DNA from 2 places in the Neobacillus sp. OS1-32 genome. Region 2 is predicted to be linked to the other one. Evidence: a T-box and tRNA genes for the amino acid it is inferred to sense, from the RefSeq annotation. Region 2 holds a T-box; the other holds one or more tRNA genes.
The links. The T-box of region 2 lies ahead of tyrS (tyrosine--tRNA ligase). A T-box ahead of a tRNA ligase gene usually reads a tRNA of that ligase, here a tRNA-Tyr.
Positions count from the first base shown of each region.

Region 1: it has a tRNA-Tyr gene. The T-box ahead of tyrS (tyrosine--tRNA ligase) is inferred to sense a tRNA for this amino acid. The anticodon was not compared.

Region 1 is NZ_CP133263.1:3,133,287-3,143,813, forward strand. Features, by position in the region: gene RCG24_RS15520 (CdaR family protein) at 1-75, opposite strand, end outside; gene cdaA (diadenylate cyclase CdaA) at 68-895, opposite strand; gene RCG24_RS15530 (ISLre2 family transposase) at 1,095-2,438, opposite strand; gene RCG24_RS15535 (zf-HC2 domain-containing protein) at 2,664-3,275, opposite strand; gene sigW (RNA polymerase sigma factor SigW) at 3,291-3,854, opposite strand; gene rocF (arginase) at 4,131-5,030, opposite strand; gene RCG24_RS15550 (rod shape-determining protein) at 5,226-6,227, opposite strand; gene spoIIID (sporulation transcriptional regulator SpoIIID) at 6,422-6,694, opposite strand; gene fabZ (3-hydroxyacyl-ACP dehydratase FabZ) at 7,280-7,714, opposite strand; gene RCG24_RS15565 (DNA-directed RNA polymerase subunit beta) at 7,806-8,117, opposite strand; tRNA gene RCG24_RS15570 (tRNA-Lys) at 8,394-8,466, opposite strand; tRNA gene RCG24_RS15575 (tRNA-Gln) at 8,473-8,547, opposite strand; tRNA gene RCG24_RS15580 (tRNA-Tyr) at 8,590-8,674, opposite strand; tRNA gene RCG24_RS15585 (tRNA-Thr) at 8,681-8,753, opposite strand; tRNA gene RCG24_RS15590 (tRNA-Val) at 8,768-8,843, opposite strand; tRNA gene RCG24_RS15595 (tRNA-Glu) at 8,848-8,922, opposite strand; tRNA gene RCG24_RS15600 (tRNA-Thr) at 8,942-9,014, opposite strand; tRNA gene RCG24_RS15605 (tRNA-Asn) at 9,043-9,117, opposite strand; rRNA gene rrf (5S ribosomal RNA) at 9,294-9,410, opposite strand; rRNA gene RCG24_RS15615 (23S ribosomal RNA) at 9,753-10,527, opposite strand, start outside.
Region 2 is NZ_CP133263.1:81,980-92,506, forward strand. Features, by position in the region: gene acsA (acetate--CoA ligase) at 1-807, shown strand, start outside; gene tyrS (tyrosine--tRNA ligase) at 984-2,237, opposite strand; T-box leader at 2,280-2,499, opposite strand; gene RCG24_RS00510 (transglycosylase domain-containing protein) at 2,647-5,469, shown strand; gene rpsD (30S ribosomal protein S4) at 5,599-6,201, opposite strand; gene RCG24_RS00520 (GGDEF domain-containing protein) at 6,613-7,662, shown strand; gene RCG24_RS00525 (GGDEF domain-containing protein) at 7,706-8,041, shown strand; gene RCG24_RS00530 (GAF domain-containing protein) at 8,095-8,577, opposite strand; gene refZ (forespore capture DNA-binding protein RefZ) at 8,732-9,364, shown strand; gene ezrA (septation ring formation regulator EzrA) at 9,528-10,527, shown strand, end outside.

The DNA of each region.
Region 1 (10,527 bases), 1.3 Mb from region 2:
AGAGGAATAGAGCAGTACAGCTAACACCAAGGCAAGCCCTTTTATAAACCAAGGATTATCCATCAATTTATCCATTGCTTTTCCCCCTCCAGTTCCAACGGGCTGAAGAAGCTTGTTTTGTTTTGATATGCAGCAATAATTCATTGCTGAGCATTTCTCTTAATTCTTCTGCTTTTAAATCCCGGTGAAGTTCTCCATTTCTTGTTAGTGAAATACCACCGGTTTCTTCGGAGACAACAACCGTTATACTGTCCGTTACCTCGCTGATCCCCAACGCTGCCCGATGTCTCGTTCCTAATTCCTTTGAAATAAATGGGCTTTCGGACAATGGAAGATAGCATGCAGCCGCGGCAACATTATTTTTTTGAATTATGACAGCCCCATCATGAAGCGGAGTATTTGGAATAAAGATATTAATTAATAGTTCTGCAGAAATCTTTGAATTTAGCGATATTCCTGTTTCGATGTAATCACTCATCCCGGTTTCCCGCTCGATTGAGATTAGGGCGCCAATGCGCCGCTTGGCCATATAATCAGCTGCCTTGAGAATGGCTTCCACTGTTTTTTCCTGACCATCTTCGTCTGGACTCGTGCTCCTTGAAAAAAACTTTCCCCGTCCCAACTGTTCGAGGGCCCGCCTAAGTTCCGGCTGAAAGATAATGATAATGGCAAGAAAACCATAGGTGATGACCTGCTGCATCATCCAGCTCAACGTAGTTAAGCCAAAAAAATCACTGGCAACCCTGACAATTAAAATGACCAAAATTCCTTTTAATAACTGGACAGCCTTTGTTCCTTTGATTATATTTATTAGTTTATAAATGACATACCAGACCAGGAGAATATCAACAACACTCGATACATATTTCCAAAATGTCCAATCCGCAAACGGCATGTTTTTTCCTCCGTAATTTTGCTTAAAAAATACCTGTTGTCATGCAACTCATTTATTATAACATATTATGATATGGTCGTTTTAAAAAAACAAATCACCCTGTTTGAGTCAAGTATTTGTGGGCAGTTTTTTTATCTCCACAGAAGTGAAAGCGGATTCACTTATTTAGAGTGCTCTCTTGATAGAAAATTTGTCTTTTTTAAAAACCGGCCAACTCTTTTAATGCTTTGTACACTGGAATATTCGCCTTGCCTTTTAGGTAAAGGATATTATCCCTTGTAGCTTCACCAATCGTGCTTTTCACCTTTTCCACATAATGTCTCGGGGGGTTCTTTTCTTCCTTGGTTTCTGTCCATCTTTCCACTCGCCCGAATAGTGTTCTCAAAGCTAAATGATCGAGGAATGCCACCAATCCGGTGATCATGGCACTTACGCCTTTTTCCACCCAACTACGCCCATTTTTGAGCCTTTTTGCGAAGACTCTCATTGTTCCCTCTGCACTTCCCATTGGTCTCATTCCAGATGTCTCAATCCCCTGCTCTTTAAGCCATTCTCGATAATCCCTGAGGGCTTCGGGGTACTTTTCGAGCTGACGAAGCAACTGGTCCAGCCGTTCTTCTTGTTCCCTCGTTTCAAGAGTTCCGACGGCACTATTTAATTCTGTAAGTAGTTTCTGACTGTCATAGGACGCGAGAGCCTTTTGCATTTGGCGATAGCGAGGGTGGTTACGGAACAGGCTGCGAATATCTCGTGCCACGTGAAATCGGTCAATCGAAAAGAAAGCCCTGTCCTTGAAATGCTCACGGCAGGCTGTGATCCAACTAGCACCATCACCGTTTATCACCAGTTTGTGGACAGTGGGGTCATACTCGAAATTCTCGATGAGAAAGTCCTCAAACGCCTCCCAAAAGGGCTGTTTCCCACGGTGAATAAAATGCCGTTTATCTTTTAAACTTACCCGTTTTCCGTTAATTTCCCAGCCTTGATGAACCGCTGCTATTTTTTCTTCCTTTCCTCTTTTTCCTTTTCCCTGACGTTTCACATATATACCGTCCACCTCCACAAATAACACTGAGCGGTGTATAGGCTGACGCTCTTTTGGAATACTGGCAACCTGTAACAGATGTTGACGTATAGCTTCGTGACTGATCACACGGTAACCTAAAAGTGTTTCAAGCGATTCTGCGGCCTTTCGGTAAGAAGGCCCTGTAATGGCAAGCTCTAGAGCGGCTTCCTCAATAAGGGGACTGAAGGTACCTGCCCCTTCAAATTCCAAATAACGATCAAGGAGATAGACATATTCATTTTTCTCTCTATCACGGTAATAGTTCCGTTCAATCGTGATTTCCCCAAAAAGGCTGTCTAACGTGGTGGTACGCTTATCGAGTAGACGATAACGCTTTTTATTACGCTCTTCGGCAATCTGTTGGTCCATGTCCTCTAAAAGAGTCTTCATAACCCCTGAGAAGGTTTCCTGTAATTGCCTCCAAACTAATTGTTCAATCTGTTTTAAATTGGGATATATTGTGCTATTCTTTTGCATGAGGGCTTCCTCCTTTGGATTGGGTTTGGTCGACTATGATTCTACCAAGGAGTAGCCCTCTTTTTCATGTATTTAGCTTAGAACACTACCGCGCTTTCGCTTGGTGGCCCCTTCATTTGGTGAGCGATCTGACAATCCCTCACCAAATGAAGGGGTTAAATTTTGCCCACATTAATTTTACTCATACAATCACCCTTTATGAGTGATTTGCGTCTATTTTGTTTCTTACTGTTCGAAAAACCCAGTAACTTCCTTGGCTGACTTTTTCATTTGATACCAAATCCAATCAAATACCTCATTAACCTCGTCAATCTGACCCGTTACATGTCCAGCCGAGGCGAGATATTTTTCCCCATGAATCACCGTCACATCGCCTTGAATTTCGCCCTCAATTTTCAATTTGCCATTGCGTACCACCACATCACCTTTAACTACTTCTCCTTTAGGAACAATGACCGTATTATTTTTGACTACTAAGTTCTTTTGATTGGTAACAGAAAATTCCCGATCCTGACTCCAGGTTGAAAACAGGCTGCCCATCATGAGGACAACAAACAGGGAGGCAGCAGAAAGAAATGGGTGATTTCTCAATAGGCGTGCGGCCAAAACCTTTTTCTTTTCTTTTGGCAAGCGGGCCAAAACATGGGCGGTAAAATCAGCAGGGGCCTGCATATTGGAAATACTTTTTACAAACGCAACTGTTTTTTTCAGTTCGTTAAATATAATTTCGCACTCTTTACAGCTTCGGAGGTGCTCTCTTAGGATCTGTTCCTCTTCTGGATCAATTTCTTCGTCCAAATACTGGTGCATAAGTTCTATGATATGTTCTGGACACATAAACAGCTTCACCTCTTACACATACCGTAATTGTTGTCTTAAAGCTTCCCGGCCGCGGTGAATTCTGGTCTTCACCGTTCCAAGGGGAAGCTCAAGAATTTCACTAATTTCATTTAAAGATAGATCTTCGATATATTTTAATACAATGGCCGAGCGGTATTTTTCCGGAAGTTTTAAGATTTCTTTTTGAACAATCTCTTGCAGTTCAAGGCTTTCTAACTCTGTTTCAGGCAGAGGTGTGTCGGACGGAATCTGCGAATACATCGTTAACCCTTCGGAACCGGCTACTTCTGCATCTAAATAGTAATCAGGCTTCTTCTTCCGCAATCTGTCAATGCATAAATTAGTAGCAATTCGAAAGAGCCAAGTGGAGAATTTTAAGTCTTGGTTAAATGATTTTATATTCACATAGGCGCGCAAGAATGTTTCCTGGGCGATATCTTCTGCTTCATGGCTATTTCCAAGCATTCGGAAACAGAGCTGATACACGCTGTTTTTATAAATTTCAACGATTTCCCCAAATGCATCTTGATCGCCTTTGATAACTTGTTTTATTCTTTTTTTTATAATTGCATCCATTCTATTACCTCAGCTCCAATGCTGCTAACCGATAATACGATTCGGTTGCAAAAAAGTTTCGTTTTTAACGAAATTAGTCCTTAATACCTTTAATTTTAACAAACAATTACTAGATATTGCTAAAAAATTGTGACAGAAATTTAGGTTTTGAGATGACTATAACAGACAATACCAACATTAAAATTTTTTATATGTATGTGATTCTCTATAGAGATTTTTCCCTGTTTCTAAATTAAAAACAGCTGCCGATGTTGAGAGCAGCTGCTTAGGTTTGAATTATAAAAGTTTTTCACCAAATAAGGAACCCATAAGTTCGACTGCAATCGAAGCTGTTTTGTTTCTTTCATTTAAAATTGGGTTGACTTCTACAAATTCCGCCGAGGTAATTAAATTGGACTCCTCTAACATCTCCATCGCTAAATGGCTCTCCCGATAACTGATTCCACCAATGACAGGCGTTCCTACACCTGGGCATTCGCTTGGATCTATTCCATCCAGATCTAATGACAAATGAACACCATCCGTTTTATCTTTCAGATAAGCAATCGTTTCCTCCATGACCCTGGACATGCCGAGGCGGTCAATTTCATGCATCGTGAAGACTTTAATGCCTTTTTCTTTTATTAAAATTCTTTCACCTTCATTTAACGACCTGGCTCCAATAATCACGACGTTCTCCGGTTTTACCTTGGGTGAATAGCCGCCGATTCCCGTTAACAAAGGATGTCCAATCCCAAGGCTGACGGCTAAGGGCATCCCATGAATATTTCCAGATGGGCTTGTCTCGGCCGTATTTAAATCACCATGAGCATCGTACCAAATTACCCCAAGGTTTTGATAGTGTTTTGCGCCCCCAGCTAAGGTTCCGATAGCAATGCTGTGATCCCCTCCCAAAATAAGCGGAAAGGCCCCAGATTGAATAATCTCATCGACTTTCTCGGCGAGTACCGCATTTTTCTCAGCTACCAAATCCAAATTTCTTAAATTGGATTTCTTATCTACGATAACTTCAGGTCTGCCAATCGCGATATCGCCCAAATCATGAATTTCATCAAATAATGGCTTTAAGGACTCAATAATTCCCGCGTATCGAATAGCACTTGGCCCCATATCCACCCCGCGGCGCATTTGCCCTAAATCCATCGGCATTCCAATGATTGAAAGTCTCCTGTTCATTTATTATTCCCCCAGCCTTTTTTCTTATATTTTAACTTTTTACATTAGAATGACTCAACTTAACAGAATTTTGCATAAATATACGAATGGTTTGAAATTCAGTCGATAATGGCTTTATTTGGCATGCTTTATGATCAAAAAAGCTCAATGAACCTGGCTTGTCCAGCCGAGTATCATTGAGCTATCCTTCATTATTTATCCTAATTTCCGATTTGGAATCTTATCGATATTATCAAGCATGATTCCTGTTCCAACTGCTACGCAATCCATTGGGTTATCGGCTACAAGTACCGGCACCTTCAACTCATCCGCAAGTAGCATATCCATGCCGTGCAGCAATGCACCGCCGCCTGTTAAAATAACGCCGCGGTCAATGATATCGGCTGAAAGTTCTGGAGGCGTACGTTCAAGAACACTTTTTGCTGCTTGAACAATAACCGAGACGGATTCACGCAATGCCTGTTCGATTTCTTCCGAATGAACCGTGATTGTTCGCGGCAAACCACTGACCATGTCACGTCCTCTGATTTCCATTTCTTCTGAGCGCGATCCCGGAAAAACGGTTCCGATATTAATTTTAATATTTTCAGATGTACGTTCACCAATCAATAGTTTGTACTCGCGCTTAATATAGTTCAAAATCTCTGTGTCAAACTTATCGCCAGCCATTTTAATGGAGGAAGAAGTCACGATATCGCCCATTGAAAGAACAGCAATATCTGTCGTTCCTCCTCCAATGTCAACTACCATGTTGCCGCTTGGTTGAAAAATATCCATCCCCGCGCCGATGGCAGCCACCTTTGGTTCTTCTTCCAAATACACTTTTTTTCCACCACTTTTTTCAGCAGCTTCACGGATTGCCTTTTGCTCAACACTTGTAATGTTTGTCGGGCAGCATATCAGAATACGCGGCTTAGACAAAAAGCCTTTGACATTGAGCTTATTAATAAAATGCTTAAGCATCGCTTCTGTAACATCGAAGTCAGCAATGACACCATCTTTTAGCGGACGAATGGCAACAATATTTCCCGGTGTCCGTCCCACCATACGGCGTGCTTCCTCTCCAACAGCCAATACACGATTGGTATTTTTGTCTATGGCAACTACAGAAGGCTCATTTAATACAATTCCACGGCCTTTTACGTGAATTAACACATTAGCTGTTCCTAAATCAATCCCAATATCCCTTGCAAACATTCTCTATTCTTTCCTCCTCGAAAGATTCCACATACTTTTCCTAATTGTTTATTCTACCATATTCATGTCAAATTCCATAACATTTTCATTAAAAGATGTTAATTTTTGATGAATATTGTCGGAAACGGAGGATTTTCAGAGAATAGTGAGTTTTATATGGATAAACAACAGATACATAATCAATTTGCAATTGATTATGTAACCGCCTCTCCCTCCTTTTCTTCTTTCTGGTATTTCATTTTTGTTGCTTCTCCACCCCGTAAGTGACGGATCGATTTATGATAATCTAAAATTTCTTTTACCTCGGTTGCAAGCTCAGGATTAATCTCAGGAAGTCTCTCGGTTAAATCCTTATGGACTGTACTTTTGGATACGCCAAACTCTTTCGCAATCACGCGAACCGTTTTCCTCGTCTCCACGATATACTTTCCAATCTTGATAGTCCTCTCTTTGATGTAATCGTGCACACTCTCGCCCTCCCTAAATTGGATGTGGAGTGTGAAATGAGACCCGCTTATCACTGTGACGAAATACTGCATCCGCATGGTTTGGTGTCAGGCACCGCAAAAAGACATTTGTCCACGTGGGGTGGACAGTATCTCGAAATAAATTTGGGACCATGCGGCAGAAAGTTAGTCTTTCTGAATCATACGATGAATAATTCATGTCCCCGGCTGAATTCCCGCTAACTTCAAACGACTCCTCACCTCAAACACTCTCTTTGTAAAGGTTTGTAACCATTGTATTAGCTTGGATATGGGTTTATGCACAAAATACACAAACAGGACAAGGGGGAAGGGAAATAATCAGATTGAAAACAAATTCACCTTCTTTTTCGACACATTTTATTTCGATTGTAAAAACATACTGATTCAATGCTTTTCTCGGAAATAGCCGAAAGTCAAGAATATTTCCCGAGAAATTTGTCGAATTATTCAATGGCTTATAAGTTAAAGTTACTGACCTAACCTTGATTGATTTTGGATTTCTTGCACATTTGGATTTCCAACAAAAAAAGTCGAGAACAACTCCCGACCATTTTTTGTAACTGATTATTCCTTCTTGTCGCCGAGGGCAAAGGTAATTTCGGCTTCGCAGGCAACTTGGCCATCTACGGTCGCAACAGCCTTTCCTTTCCCAATCGATCCGCGCAGCCGTACCATTTCAACCTCAAGCCGCAGCTGATCTCCCGGTTTTACCTGTTTCTTAAAACGACAGTTATCAATACCTGCAAAAAAGGCCAGCCGACCACGATTCTCCTCTTTTTTTAATACTGCAACGGCTCCTACCTGTGCAAGTGCTTCAACGATTAATACTCCTGGCATTACCGGATAATCGGGAAAGTGTCCATTAAAAAATTCCTCATTCGCAGAAACATTTTTAATGCCAACCGCTCGTTTTCCTTCCTCCACTTCTAAAATTCGATCGACCAGCAAAAAGGGATAACGGTGCGGAATAATTTCTTTAATTTGATCAATATCAAGCATATCGTTGGTACCTCCTACTAATAACAACTTATAATTCCATTTTACTATTAAAACTATCTAAAAGGGAAGGGCCTCAGGCGGCCCTTCCCTTTTATTTCTCTTTATTAACTAAATCTATAATATGAGTCCAGGTAGATTCCTTAAATACATCGGCAGCTTTTCCACCGCCCAGTACAGAGTATCCCACGACTGCTCCCGCTACAATGCTGACAAACATGAAGACAATCAATAAGATAAGGCGAAGCCAAATTGGAATAAGCCGGATCCTAATTCGTTTATTCGGCAATTCTGATATTTCTGCATTATTTGTTTGCTTATCTCTATTTTGTTTGACTTGAGATTTTTCTTTTTTAAATTCTTCCCTTGTTCTCAATTGTTCCTGATTTACATTATTTAAAGCCATCTTTATTCCCCTTTGCCGAAATCCGTATTTTTGCCTTAAGTACTTCTCTTACGGACCTGGTTAATTACCTCTTATTATAACCAATTTCAATTCGCGACTCGACAAAATTTTATTCTGCTTTCTTTTATTATAAAAAATTATACAGGAATGCACATTACTTTTTTAGGAAATTTCAATTGAGAGGCCTGTTTTGGGTTACTGCAGTCAGTTGAAATGCTGCTGAATATTAAAAAAACACAAGAGACGATAATCCCTTGTGTTCCAGTTTCAAAAATATGAGCCATGAAGGACTCGAACCTTCGACCCTCTGATTAAAAGTCAGATGCTCTACCGACTGAGCTAATGGCTCTAAGAATGGCTGGGCTAGCAGGATTCGAACCTACGAATGACGGAGTCAAAGTCCGTTGCCTTACCGCTTGGCTATAGCCCACCGAGATAAGAATAATATGTCCAAAAAAAAAGAAATTATGTATGGTGGAGGGGGACGGATTCGAACCGCCGAACCCTGAGGGAGCGGATTTACAGTCCGCCGCGTTTAGCCACTTCGCTACCCCTCCAACAAGTGCCGGCCAGAGGACTTGAACCCCCAACCTACTGATTACAAGTCAGTTGCTCTACCAATTGAGCTAGGCCGGCAAAGAAATAAAATATGGTGGAGGATGACGGGATCGAACCGCCGACCCTCTGCTTGTAAGGCAGATGCTCTCCCAGCTGAGCTAATCCTCCAATATGGTGACCCCTACGGGATTCGAACCCGTGTTACCGCCGTGAAAGGGCGGTGTCTTAACCGCTTGACCAAGGGGCCATAATAAAAAAATCAAGTAAGCTTCCAAGCGGGCTCGAACCGCTGACCTCTTCCTTACCATGGAAGTGCTCTACCTACTGAGCTATGGAAGCAAAGCTCAACATCTTGTAGACATAAAAATGGCTCCGCAGGTAGGATTCGAACCTACGACCGATCGGTTAACAGCCGATAGCTCTACCACTGAGCTACTGCGGAACAATGAAATATTGAATATACTCAATGCATAACTTGTGTCCCCGCCTCAGAAAGTAAATTCAAGAAGCGACTCGGCGTGTACAACTCGTAGCCGATTCATGAAGCTTTGCTCGTCTCTACCACTGAGCTACTGCGGAACAATGAAATATTGTTTATTTGAAATAAATTTCAATATAGCCCGGCAGCGTCCTACTCTCACAGGGGCGCGTGCCCCAACTACCATCGGCGCTGAGAAGCTTAACTTCCGTGTTCGGTATGGGAACGGGTGTGACCTTCTCGCCATCACCGCCGGACTATTTAGCTGACACTATTTTATTATAATGTCTTTTTGAAATTTTTCAAGGGGAAATCTAAATTTTTTCATTCCCTCAAAACTAGATAATACAGAAGAAGTTCCATTGAAGAACGAGTTCGCTTTCTGATTCATGTCTAGCTCCAGCGTCCAGCAACTAGTGTCTTTCGGTCTTTTCCCTACGATAAGTCAACATTGAATCGTTTCACTCTTCGTGTTTCCTTTATCTCAGTCAAAGCCCACCACAAGGAACACTTCGTCAGCGTAGGCATCGCACGAGGAAAAAGCATTAGCTTTTTCGAGGAAGCCATACGTTGCTAAGCGGACGCTTCCGCTTTTCTATTTGGTTAAGTCCTCGATCGATTAGTATCAGTCAGCTCCACGTGTCACCACGCTTCCACCTCTGACCTATCAACCTGATCATCTTTCAGGGATCTTACTAGCTTAAAGCTATGGGAAATCTCATCTCGAGGGGGGCTTCATGCTTAGATGCTTTCAGCACTTATCCCGTCCGCACATAGCTACCCAGCGATGCCTTTGGCAAGACAACTGGTACACCAGCGGTGCGTCCATCCCGGTCCTCTCGTACTAAGGACAGCTCCTCTCAAATTTCCTGCGCCCACGACGGATAGGGACCGAACTGTCTCACGACGTTCTGAACCCAGCTCGCGTACCGCTTTAATGGGCGAACAGCCCAACCCTTGGGACCGACTACAGCCCCAGGATGCGATGAGCCGACATCGAGGTGCCAAACCTCCCCGTCGATGTGGACTCTTGGGGGAGATAAGCCTGTTATCCCCAGGGTAGCTTTTATCCGTTGAGCGATGGCCCTTCCATGCGGAACCACCGGATCACTAAGCCCGACTTTCGTCCCTGCTCGACTTGTAGGTCTCGCAGTCAAGCTCCCTTGTGCCTTTACACTCTGCGAATGATTTCCAACCATTCTGAGGGAACCTTTGGGCGCCTCCGTTACTCTTTGGGAGGCGACCGCCCCAGTCAAACTGCCCACCTGACACTGTCTCCCACCCCGATTGAGGGGTGCGGGTTAGAATTTCAATACAGCCAGAGTAGTATCCCACCGACGCCTCCACCGAAGCTGGCGCTCCGGTTTCTCAGGC
Region 2 (10,527 bases):
GCATTCAGAATGTTAATGGGAGCGGGGGATGAACTTGTTAAAAAATATGATTTAAGCAGCCTGCGTCACATTTTAAGTGTTGGCGAGCCGTTAAACCCTGAGGTTGTAAAATGGGGTGTAAAGGTATTTAATAAACGAATTCATGACAACTGGTGGATGACGGAGACTGGCGGGCAATTGATCAGCAACTACCCTTGTATGCCGATTAAACCGGGTTCAATGGGGAAACCGATTCCCGGGGTTGTTGCGGCAATTGTTGATGATCAAGGCAATGAGCTGCCGCCGTACCGGATGGGCAATTTGGCGATCAAAAAAGGCTGGCCGTCGATGATGTATACGATTTGGAATAACAAAGAGAAGTATGAATCATATTTCATGCCAAATGGCGACTGGTATGTTTCGGGGGATTCAGCCTATATGGACGAGGATGGATATTTCTGGTTCCAAGGCCGGGTCGACGATGTCATCATGACATCCGGTGAACGCGTCGGGCCATTTGAAGTTGAAAGCAAGCTGGTTGAGCATCCAGCGGTCGCTGAGGCTGGAGTAATCGGAAAGCCGGATCCCGTCCGTGGTGAGATTATTAAAGCTTTTGTTGCTCTTAGAGATGGTTATGAGCCTTCCGAAGAATTGAAAGAGGATATTCGTCAATTTGTTAAAAAAGGACTTGCTGCCCACGCAGCTCCAAGGGAAATAGACTTCCGTGACAAACTGCCAAAGACGCGCAGCGGTAAAATCATGAGACGTGTCCTAAAGGCATGGGAGTTGGATTTACCAACCGGTGACCTTTCAACAATGGAAGACTAAGATGAAACAAAGACAGCACATCACCGCTTGATGTGCTGTCTTTTTATAACGCACTATTTCATAAAGTTCTACCGATTTATTGGCGCATTTGAACGTTTTATTAGCGAATCTGGACCTTTTATTAGCGATTTAGTGCATTATATTAGCGAATTAAAAAATCGTAAAAGAATGAGCTATTAATATTTAATTAATGTATACTTCTTTTTCCCTCTTCTAATGATAATAAACTGTCCTTCAATCCGATCTGCTTCTTGGAGAACATAGGCGGTGTCGGTAATTTTTTCCCCATTCACAGAAACAGCCCCATTCGAGATGTCTTCACGTGCTTGACGTTTCGACGGAGAAATTTTGGCAGCCACTAACAGGTCAACTAAATTTTCCTCTCCGGCTGCTTCGTATGTTGGAACGTCCTTAAAACCCTGCTTGATTTCATTAGCCGATAAATTTTTTACATCGCCGCTGAAAAGCGCCTGAGAAATTTTAATTGCTTGCTGCAATGCGTCCTCGCCGTGAATCAAACGGGTCATTTCTTCCGCTAACGCCTTTTGCGCTTTGCGCAGATGTGGTTCTTCTTCGACGCTTTTGGCCAATTGTTCAATTTCGTCATGAGAAAGGAAGGTGAAATACTTCAAAAATTTCACCACGTCGGCATCAGCAGTGTTAATCCAGAATTGATAAAACTCATATGGTGTCGTTTTTTCCGGATCCAGCCAAATAGCGCCACCTTCAGATTTGCCAAACTTGGTGCCATCTGCCTTTGTCACAAGTGGGATCGTCATTCCATATGCTTTCGCTTCATCCGAATGCATTTTCCGGATGAGCTCTAAGCCGGTGGTAATATTTCCCCACTGGTCACTGCCGCCAATCTGCAATTTACAATGATAGTGATCATATAAATGATTGAAATCCATTGCTTGCAGGATTGTATAAGTAAATTCAGTAAAGGAAATTCCTGTTTCAAGGCGGTTGGCAATCGTATCTTTGGCCAGCAAGTAATTAACCCCAATATATTTTCCGATATCACGAAGGAAGGTAACAACACTCATGGATTTGGTCCAATCGTAGTTATTTACCATGATGGCGCCATTTTCTCCCTCAAAATCAAAAATAGCCTCGAGCTGTTTTTTAATTCCCGCAGCGTTTTTCTCCACCGCCTCTAATGTTTGCAGTTTTCGCTCTTCTTTTTTTCCGCTTGGGTCACCAATTAGGCCAGTTGCCCCGCCGACTAAAACGATTGGCCGGTGGCCATGCTCCTGAAATCTTCTTAATGTTAAAAATGGCACTAAATGACCGATATGAAGACTGTCAGCAGTCGGGTCTGTTCCGCAGTAAAGCGATATTTTTTCCCTATTTAACAGTTCTTTCAGGCCTTCTTCATCCGTTTGCTGATAAATAATTCCCCGCCATTGTAAATCTTCCAGTAAGTTCACCAATAACTACCTCCAGATAAAAAAATAAGTCCCTGCATAAAATGCAGGGACGAAAGAAATCGCGGTACCACCCAGCTTGAGGATCATAATCCTCCAACTCGAAAAAAATAACGGTTTTATCCGTCCTCCGCTACTTGAATTGTTTCACGGAGAAAGCTCGAGGATGTAATTCATTCTTCTATTTGTGACAGCTTGCACCGACCGCTGTCTCTCTTGATACAGGGATAGAAGAACTACGATTGTTTCCCTTCACAGCCTTTAATAAAAATAACTTATAGTCTTTTTTATCATAATCCTTTTTCATTGTCAAATTAGATAGGGAAATTTCAGAAAAATGATGAATCATGTCAATCTTCCGCTTATCGATATGATATAATTGAAGGTAATTTTAGATGAGGTGATGGAATTAATGAAGGAAAAATGGCAAAAATGGATCAACAAAATAAAGTCCATCTTTACCTTATTAACCCATGGAAAAACGGTAAAGGGCGCTCGGATTACCTATGCAGTCGTATGGAATTTATTCCTTCTAACGATGACAGTTGTCATTTTAGGGGGGGCGTTTGCAGCAGGTGTTGGTGCCGGTTACTTTGCATCACTCGTGAAGGATGAGCCTGTCCGTTCTTATGAGAGCATGAAAAAAGATATTTATAATTACACAGAAACATCGGAATTATATTTTGATCATAATGTCTATCTTGGAAAGCTAAGAACTGATCTTGAACGTGAGGAAGTTAGCCTTGATCAAGTGTCTGATTATTTGATAAAGGCCATCGTGGCCACTGAGGACGAATATTTTTATCAACATCACGGTGTTGTACCAAAGGCTGTTCTGCGTGCTCTGTTTCAAGAAGTTACAAACTCCTCAGTCCAATCAGGAGGTAGTACATTAACCCAGCAATTAATTAAAAACCAAATTCTGACGAACGAAGTTTCATTTCAAAGGAAAGCCAATGAGATTTTACTGGCACTCCGGCTAGAGAAATTTTTTAGTAAGAAGGAAATACTGGAGGCTTACCTGAATGTTTCTACCTTTGGAAGAAACTCTTCCGGTAAAAACATTGCCGGGGTTCAAGCAGCAGCGAAGGGGATTTTTGGGAAAAGGGCAAGTGAATTAACATTAGCACAGGCTGCCTTTATTGCCGGCTTGCCGCAAAGTCCGTTTGGCTATACTCCGTTTACAAATGAAGGAACTGTTAAAAAGCACCTGGAACCAGGTCTTTCCCGGATGAAAACAGTATTAAAGAGAATGTATGACGGCGGTTATATTAGTGAAAAGCAATATAAAGAAGCATCTGCCTATGACATTACAAAAGACTTTATCCCACGTGCTGCCAATCCGATTGAAAAATATCCTTGGCTGACCTTTGAAATTGAAAACCGGGCCAAAGAGGTTTTAATGACAGTGCTGGCACAAAAGGACGGTTATTCGGAAAAGGATTTAAAAAAGGATGATTCGCTTTACTATAAATATAAAACGTTAGCAGCCCATGATTTGCGACAGAATGGGTATAAAATTTATACGACTATTGATAAAAAAATTTACGATGCAATGCAAAAAGTAAAGGACCGATACCAATGGTATGGACCGAATAAACCGGATAAAATAAAAGACCCGGATACAGGGGAATGGAAAACAGTGATGGAGCCTGTCCAGGTTGGTGCCATGTTGATTGAAAATAAAACCGGAAAAATCATCAGTTTTGTTGGCGGAAGAAAGTATGATAGCGAGCACCAGTTGAACCATGCGACAAATGCCATCAGGCAAAACGGATCAACCATGAAACCGCTGCTTATATACGCTCCGGCAATTGAACTAGGGAAGGCCTCACCGGGGACTCCTCTTCCTGATGTCGCCTTAAGCCTTAATCCTGCAAGCAGCAGTCCATGGCCGCACAACTACGATTACCGCTACAGCGGTTTGGTTTCAGCCCGTTACGCACTGGCAAAATCCTACAATGTTCCGGCTGTGAAACTGTATAAGGAAATCGTCAACCAACGTCCAGCCAAGTATCTTGAAAAAATGGGTTTCACTTCGCTTACCAAAGCAGACTATACAAATCTTGCTGCCAGTATCGGTTCGTTGACGAACGGTGTTACGATTGAAGAAAATACAAACGCCTTTAGCACATTTGCCAATGGTGGACAATTTATTGATGCCTATCTGATTGACAAAATCGTTGATAAAAATGGCAAGGTAATTTACCAGCATAAAGCGAAGCCGGTGAAGGTTTTCACACCGCAAACGGCCTATCTTACTCTAGATATGATGCGGGACGTGATCAAAATGGGGACCGCGGCGGGGCTCAGGAGCAAGTTAATCTTTAATGCCGACTGGGCCGGGAAAACAGGAACTGGGAATCAGTATATCGACTCCTGGTTTGTCGCAACCAATCCTAATGTCACCTTTGGGCTTTGGAGGGGTTATGACAAGCCTAAATCACTCCAGACTTATGGGATGTCCTACAGCCAGCGAACGAATACTCTCTGGGCTCAATTAATGAATGCCGCTTATAAAATCAGACCCGATTTGGTTGCCCCAAAACAATCTTTTAAGATGCCGGGCGGAATTGTCAGACGTTCCTACTGTGCCGTTTCAGGGCTGCTTCCTTCTGCAGCCTGTGCAAAAGCTGGACTCGTTGAAAGTGATTATTTTAAAGTTAATAATGTTCCTACAAAAGTGGATGACAGTTTAATTGAAGGTCAATATGTCACAATTGGAGACAAGAAGTATTTAGCCTTGCCTTCCACACCAAAGGAGTTTGCCCAGGTTGGCTTAATTTTAAACCCTGATTTTATCCGGCGAATGGTCGGGCCTAATTTTCATAATTACAGTCAGCTCATTCCCCAACGGGATCGCTGGGGAAAGGTACTTGTCTCGACAGCCAGGTTGGCGGATAACGGAAAAAAACCCAATCCTGTTAGTTTAAAAGCAAGCGGAAATACATTAAGCTGGTCGCAAGCTTCTGACAAAGATGTCGTCGGCTATCGGATTTACCGCGGGGGGGCAAAAGTGGGCAGTATTGTAAATGGCTCGAAGCGATCATTTACCGCCGGAAACGGGGCCTATTATGTGACGGCAGTCGATATTGCAGGGAATGAATCGGCACCATCGAATCTAGTTGAAATTGGAACGGGCGAAAAGCCCAAAGATCAGCCGGTAACAGGTAAACCGGGAGAAAAGTCAACAGGAAACCCTAAAGACAAGCCGGCTGGAAAAGATAACCACTAAGAAATCAGTTTAATCGCTGAACAGTGAAAAGGTTGTAGCAAAAGCACACTTGATGTGTGCTTTTTTGCGTGCTGAAATAACAGAAAAAAATTCCCTAACCAAAATGGCAGGGAATTTCTTTTGCGAAAATTAACGAGAGTAGAACTCAACGATGAATGTTTCGTTGATTTCAGCTGGTAATTCAGAACGCTCTGGCAAGCGAGTGAAAGTACCTTCTAATTTGTCTGCATCAAAAGTTAAATAATCAGGTACAAAGTTAGTTGCTTCGATTGCTTCTTTAATCACTTCAAGATTACGTGATTTTTCACGGACGCTGATCGTTTGACCAGGAGTTACGCGGTATGATGGAATATCTACGCGAGAACCATCAACCAAAATGTGCCCGTGGTTAACTAATTGACGAGCTGCACGACGAGTGCGGGCAAGACCTAAACGGTAGACTAAGTTATCAAGGCGAGATTCAAGCAGGATCATGAAGTTTTCGCCGTGAACGCCGCTCATTTTACCTGCTTTTACAAATAGGTTATGGAATTGACGCTCATTTACTCCGTACATATGACGAAGCTTTTGCTTTTCTTGTAATTGCAATCCATATTCAGAAAGCTTTTTGCGTTGGTTTGGACCATGTTGTCCTGGAGCGTAGGGACGCTTTTCTAATTCTTTCCCAGTACCGCTGAGAGAAATACCAAGACGGCGGGATAATTTCCAGCTTGGGCCGGTATAACGAGCCATAAAATGACTCCTCCTTCGTGTTTTTATTTGGGTAAAATAAAAACCGTTAAGACACACTTTTAACAGTCATTTTGTTTTCATGCACCATCGCCCCAGCAGCAGAGGGTTACACGATGCACCATCGTAAGATCTCTGAAAATGGTCTAGCTTCCGCTTTTCTTACGAGGAACAAAATGAAACAATTAAAGTTGTTCTTATAGGCTGCAATATTTTACACAAATGCTATTATATAATTTTTATATGATGAAAGTCAATATCATTTTAGCTAAAACAGTATATTCATGGATTGAAAAAATAAAAATGAACTTTTTCGAGAAAATATTGCAAAAGGACTACGAAATTTCCTGATATCAGGTTATAATGTATATATTTGGAATTTTATGCTATATCTGAATATTAGGTGGAGATAAAATGAATTATCTTGAAAGAGATCTGCGAGCGCAAGCTGAAAAATATAAAAATCTATTCCTAATTAGTGAAAAGCTGCATTCATGTATGGATCTGGAGACCTTATTAGAGGAACTATTTGTTATTTTGCAGAAGAATTATTCTGATTATTCTTATTGCCTGTTTCTTTCATTTGATACCCATAACCGTGAAAATTATCCGATCAAGGAATTGGAATACGATAGTGAAAATGTTGCCGCCGCGAAAGCCTATGCCTTAGGGGAAGTTCAATTTGAACAATCAATCACAGATAGAAACGCGATTATTTATGCACCTTTAAAGGGGATTCAAGGAGTTTATGGGGTATTGCAAATGATTGCCCGCGATTCAGTTGATTTTCCAGAATCAGAAATTGAATTTATAACCCTACTGGCTGGCAGTGTCGGACATGCCATTGAAAATGCAAAGCTGTACCAGCAGTCGGAACAGCTGGTATGCAATTTAAAGCTGTTAAATGAAGCTACCAAACAGTTTAATTCCAATCTTAAGCTTGAGGAGGCAATGAGCAATATTTCTCAACAAATTCAGTCCGCTTTTCAGGCAGAAGAGGTCGGCTTTTTTGTGCTGACGGATGACCAGTTGAAAGTGAAATTGCTGCCTGGTTCAACTTCATATTTTTATTCAAAGCCGGGACAAGTCTATATCCAATATTTTAAGGAGAAAATTCTGCAAGAAAAAGATTCTCTTTACTTTGCTGATTTTAGGAGCGAAATGGAGGATGGAGAAGAATTTCACTCCATTATGGCTGTTCCTGTGTACCAAGGTCAGAGCTTAAAGGGCTTTGCCATTGTCATGCATCATAAGCCATATTTCTTTACATTTGACACATATAAATTATTGCAGACATTAATTCAACATTCATCGTTGGCCATAATGAATCATAAGCTGCGGGAGGAATTGAATAAATTAGTCATCACGGATTATTTGACAAAGCTGCATTCGCGCAAATATTTAAATGAAAAGATTCTCCATTCGATGAACAAGGATAAGCAGGGTACGTTCATCTCTGATTGATATTGATAATTTCAAAAAAATCAATGATACCTACGGACATCAAGTGGGCGATGAGATTCTCGTTCAAGTGGCTAATGTAATTAAAGCGAATATTCGCGAAAAAGATATCGGAGCACGCTGGGGCGGCGAAGAGTTAGCCATCTATCTGCCAATGGTTTCATTGGATGATGGGACAGCGATTGCGAAAAGATTAATTAAGAAGGTGGAGGAAAATTCAAACCCTAGAGTCACGGTCTCATGCGGTGTTTCGTATTGGTATAAAGATTTGGCTCATTCCTATCAATCCTTGTTTAAACAGGCGGATGAAGCGTTATATGTGGCGAAAACAACCGGGAAGAACAGAGTAGTTGCTCAAACAGATCATCATGAGGCAAGATAGCAATGGTATCAGGCACTTTTTTGGTGCCTGACACCGCTTGAAACAGCCTTTTCTTAAATGAATTTAATTAATACTGAAACAAATTCCTCAAGCTTTTCTTGATCAAGTTCATCGAAGCGGTTCAATTCTGGTGAATCGATGTCTAAAACACCAATTAACTGTTCCCCTTTTAAAAGCGGTATGACGATTTCCGATTGAGAGGCGGAATCACAGGCAATGTGACCGGGGAATTGGCTGACATCAGCGATTCGGACCGTTTCTTTTTTTAATGCGGCGGTACCGCATACCCCTTTGCCGACAGGGATTCGGACGCAGGCGGGCAGACCTTGAAACGGCCCTAAGACAAGCTCGTTATTTGTATCCATTAAATAAAAACCAACCCAGTTAATCCGGTCAAGAAATTGATTTAATAAGGCCGCTGCATTGCTTAAGTTGGCTATTTGATTTTTTTCATCATGGATTAATGCATGTAATTGCTTTTTAACCATTTGATAATTTTCTTCACGGCTTCCCGTGTATTTTTCGACGTTAAACATGTTATTTCACCTATTTCTGTTACGTATTATTCATTATTTTAGCAGAAATCGAAGAATTTGAGCAGACTTTGTCGACATTTTTGAGAAGGAAACAACGGTGACAACAAGAATCCTTATAATAAGGGGATTTATGATGTTTCAAGGGGGGGAATCAATGAAGAAAAATGCTAAGGATGAGATTATCAGAGCGGCAATTATATTGTTTAATTCAAAAGGGTATTCAGGAACGTCAATAAGGGATATTGCCAAGCTGGCAAAAGTTAATACAGCGACCATTGCCTACTATTTTGATAACAAAGCGGGGCTGTTGGAATATTGTATTACCCACTTTTTTGAGCAATATATTCGAATCATGGATGAGGTGTTTCCTTCAATTGATAAGGGCGCCAGAACATGCCTAAAGCAAATGGTTACAGAATTATTGCAATTTCAATTTGATAACATTCAGCTGGCCAGCTTTGTTTATCGGGAAATGTCAGTGAATACGCAAGTTTCCCGCGAAGTCATGGCTACATACTCTTTGAAAGAGAAATATTATTTTCAACAGATATTTGAAAGAGGATTTGAATGGAACGAGTTTCGGCCGCATTCCATTCCGTATTTAATCATTCAGCTCAAGGCCTTATTAATGATGCCATTTACCAACGCCATTTATCTGCGGGAAGTATTATATATTTTTCCAAATGAAAATTTCTTTGTGCAAAAATATTTGAAAGATATCCATTTATGGATTGATCGAACCTTATGTACCGACCTTCCGCTTAAAAAAGGTGCGATAGTAAAATAGCGATAACCGCTATTTTTTTTTTACAAAAAAATTGAAAATAATAGTCAAAAATTGTCGTTTACATGGTATCATAAAGGCATCGAATAAACATGAAAGAATTTTTTTAAGATAAATTGTACGTGCTAAAATGGAATCATTGTTGTTTGGAATAGGAGGCTTACAAGTGATTTATATCATTGGACCGTTCATCCTCTTACTTGCATTATTTGTATCAGGATATTTCATAAAGAAAAAATACTTTAAAGAAATGGACCGTTTAGAGGCTTGGAAGATTGATCTGTTTAACCGTCCGGTAACAGAAGAAATGTCAAAAGTAAAACAGCTGAATATGACGGGACAGACAGAGGAGCTTTTTGAGCGTTGGCGGAATCAGTGGGATGAAGTGATTACTGTAAAGCTTCCAAGTTTTGAGGAGATGCTGTTTGATGCGGAAGAATACATAGATCATTACCGTTTCAAGAAAGCTAAAGAATTGCAGCAGCAGCTTGCAGAACAACTGCAGGAGGCTGAAAACCAAATAAATAATATTTTAGCTGAGCTCAATGAACTGGTTGGCAGTGAAGAAAAAAACCGGCAAGAAATTGAACAATTAAAGGAACAATATCGGGAAACAAAGAAGATGTTGCTGGCGCATCGTCATAATTTTGGCAAAGCCGAAAAACAGCTGGAAGCCGGACTTGATGAGATTTCCCAAAAGTTCCATGATTTTGATGAAAAAACAGAACATGGTGACTATTTGGAAGCGCGCGAAGTGGTTCTCTCGATTCATAGTAAGCTTGACATGATAAAGAATAACATGGATTTAATCCCACAATTGCTGATTGAAAATCAATCACTGCTTCCCAATCAACTAACGGAGGTTCTAGACGGCTATCGGGAGATGACGGAAGCTGACTATTACTTGGAACATATTAACGTGGAAACTGAAACAAATCGTTTACAAGAGAAGCTGGCCGAAAATATCTCCTTCATTGAAAACATAGAAATGGAAAAAGCTGCAGAGGGTACAAAAGAGGTAAAAGAGCGCATTGATATTCTGTTAGATCTGTTGGAAAAAGAGGTTTATGCCAAGCACTCGCTGTTAAAAAATAAGGAGATTACCAGTGATCTGTTGGCCTCAGCCGAAGCGGAAAATAAAAATCTTGCGGGTGAAATCCTCCAAG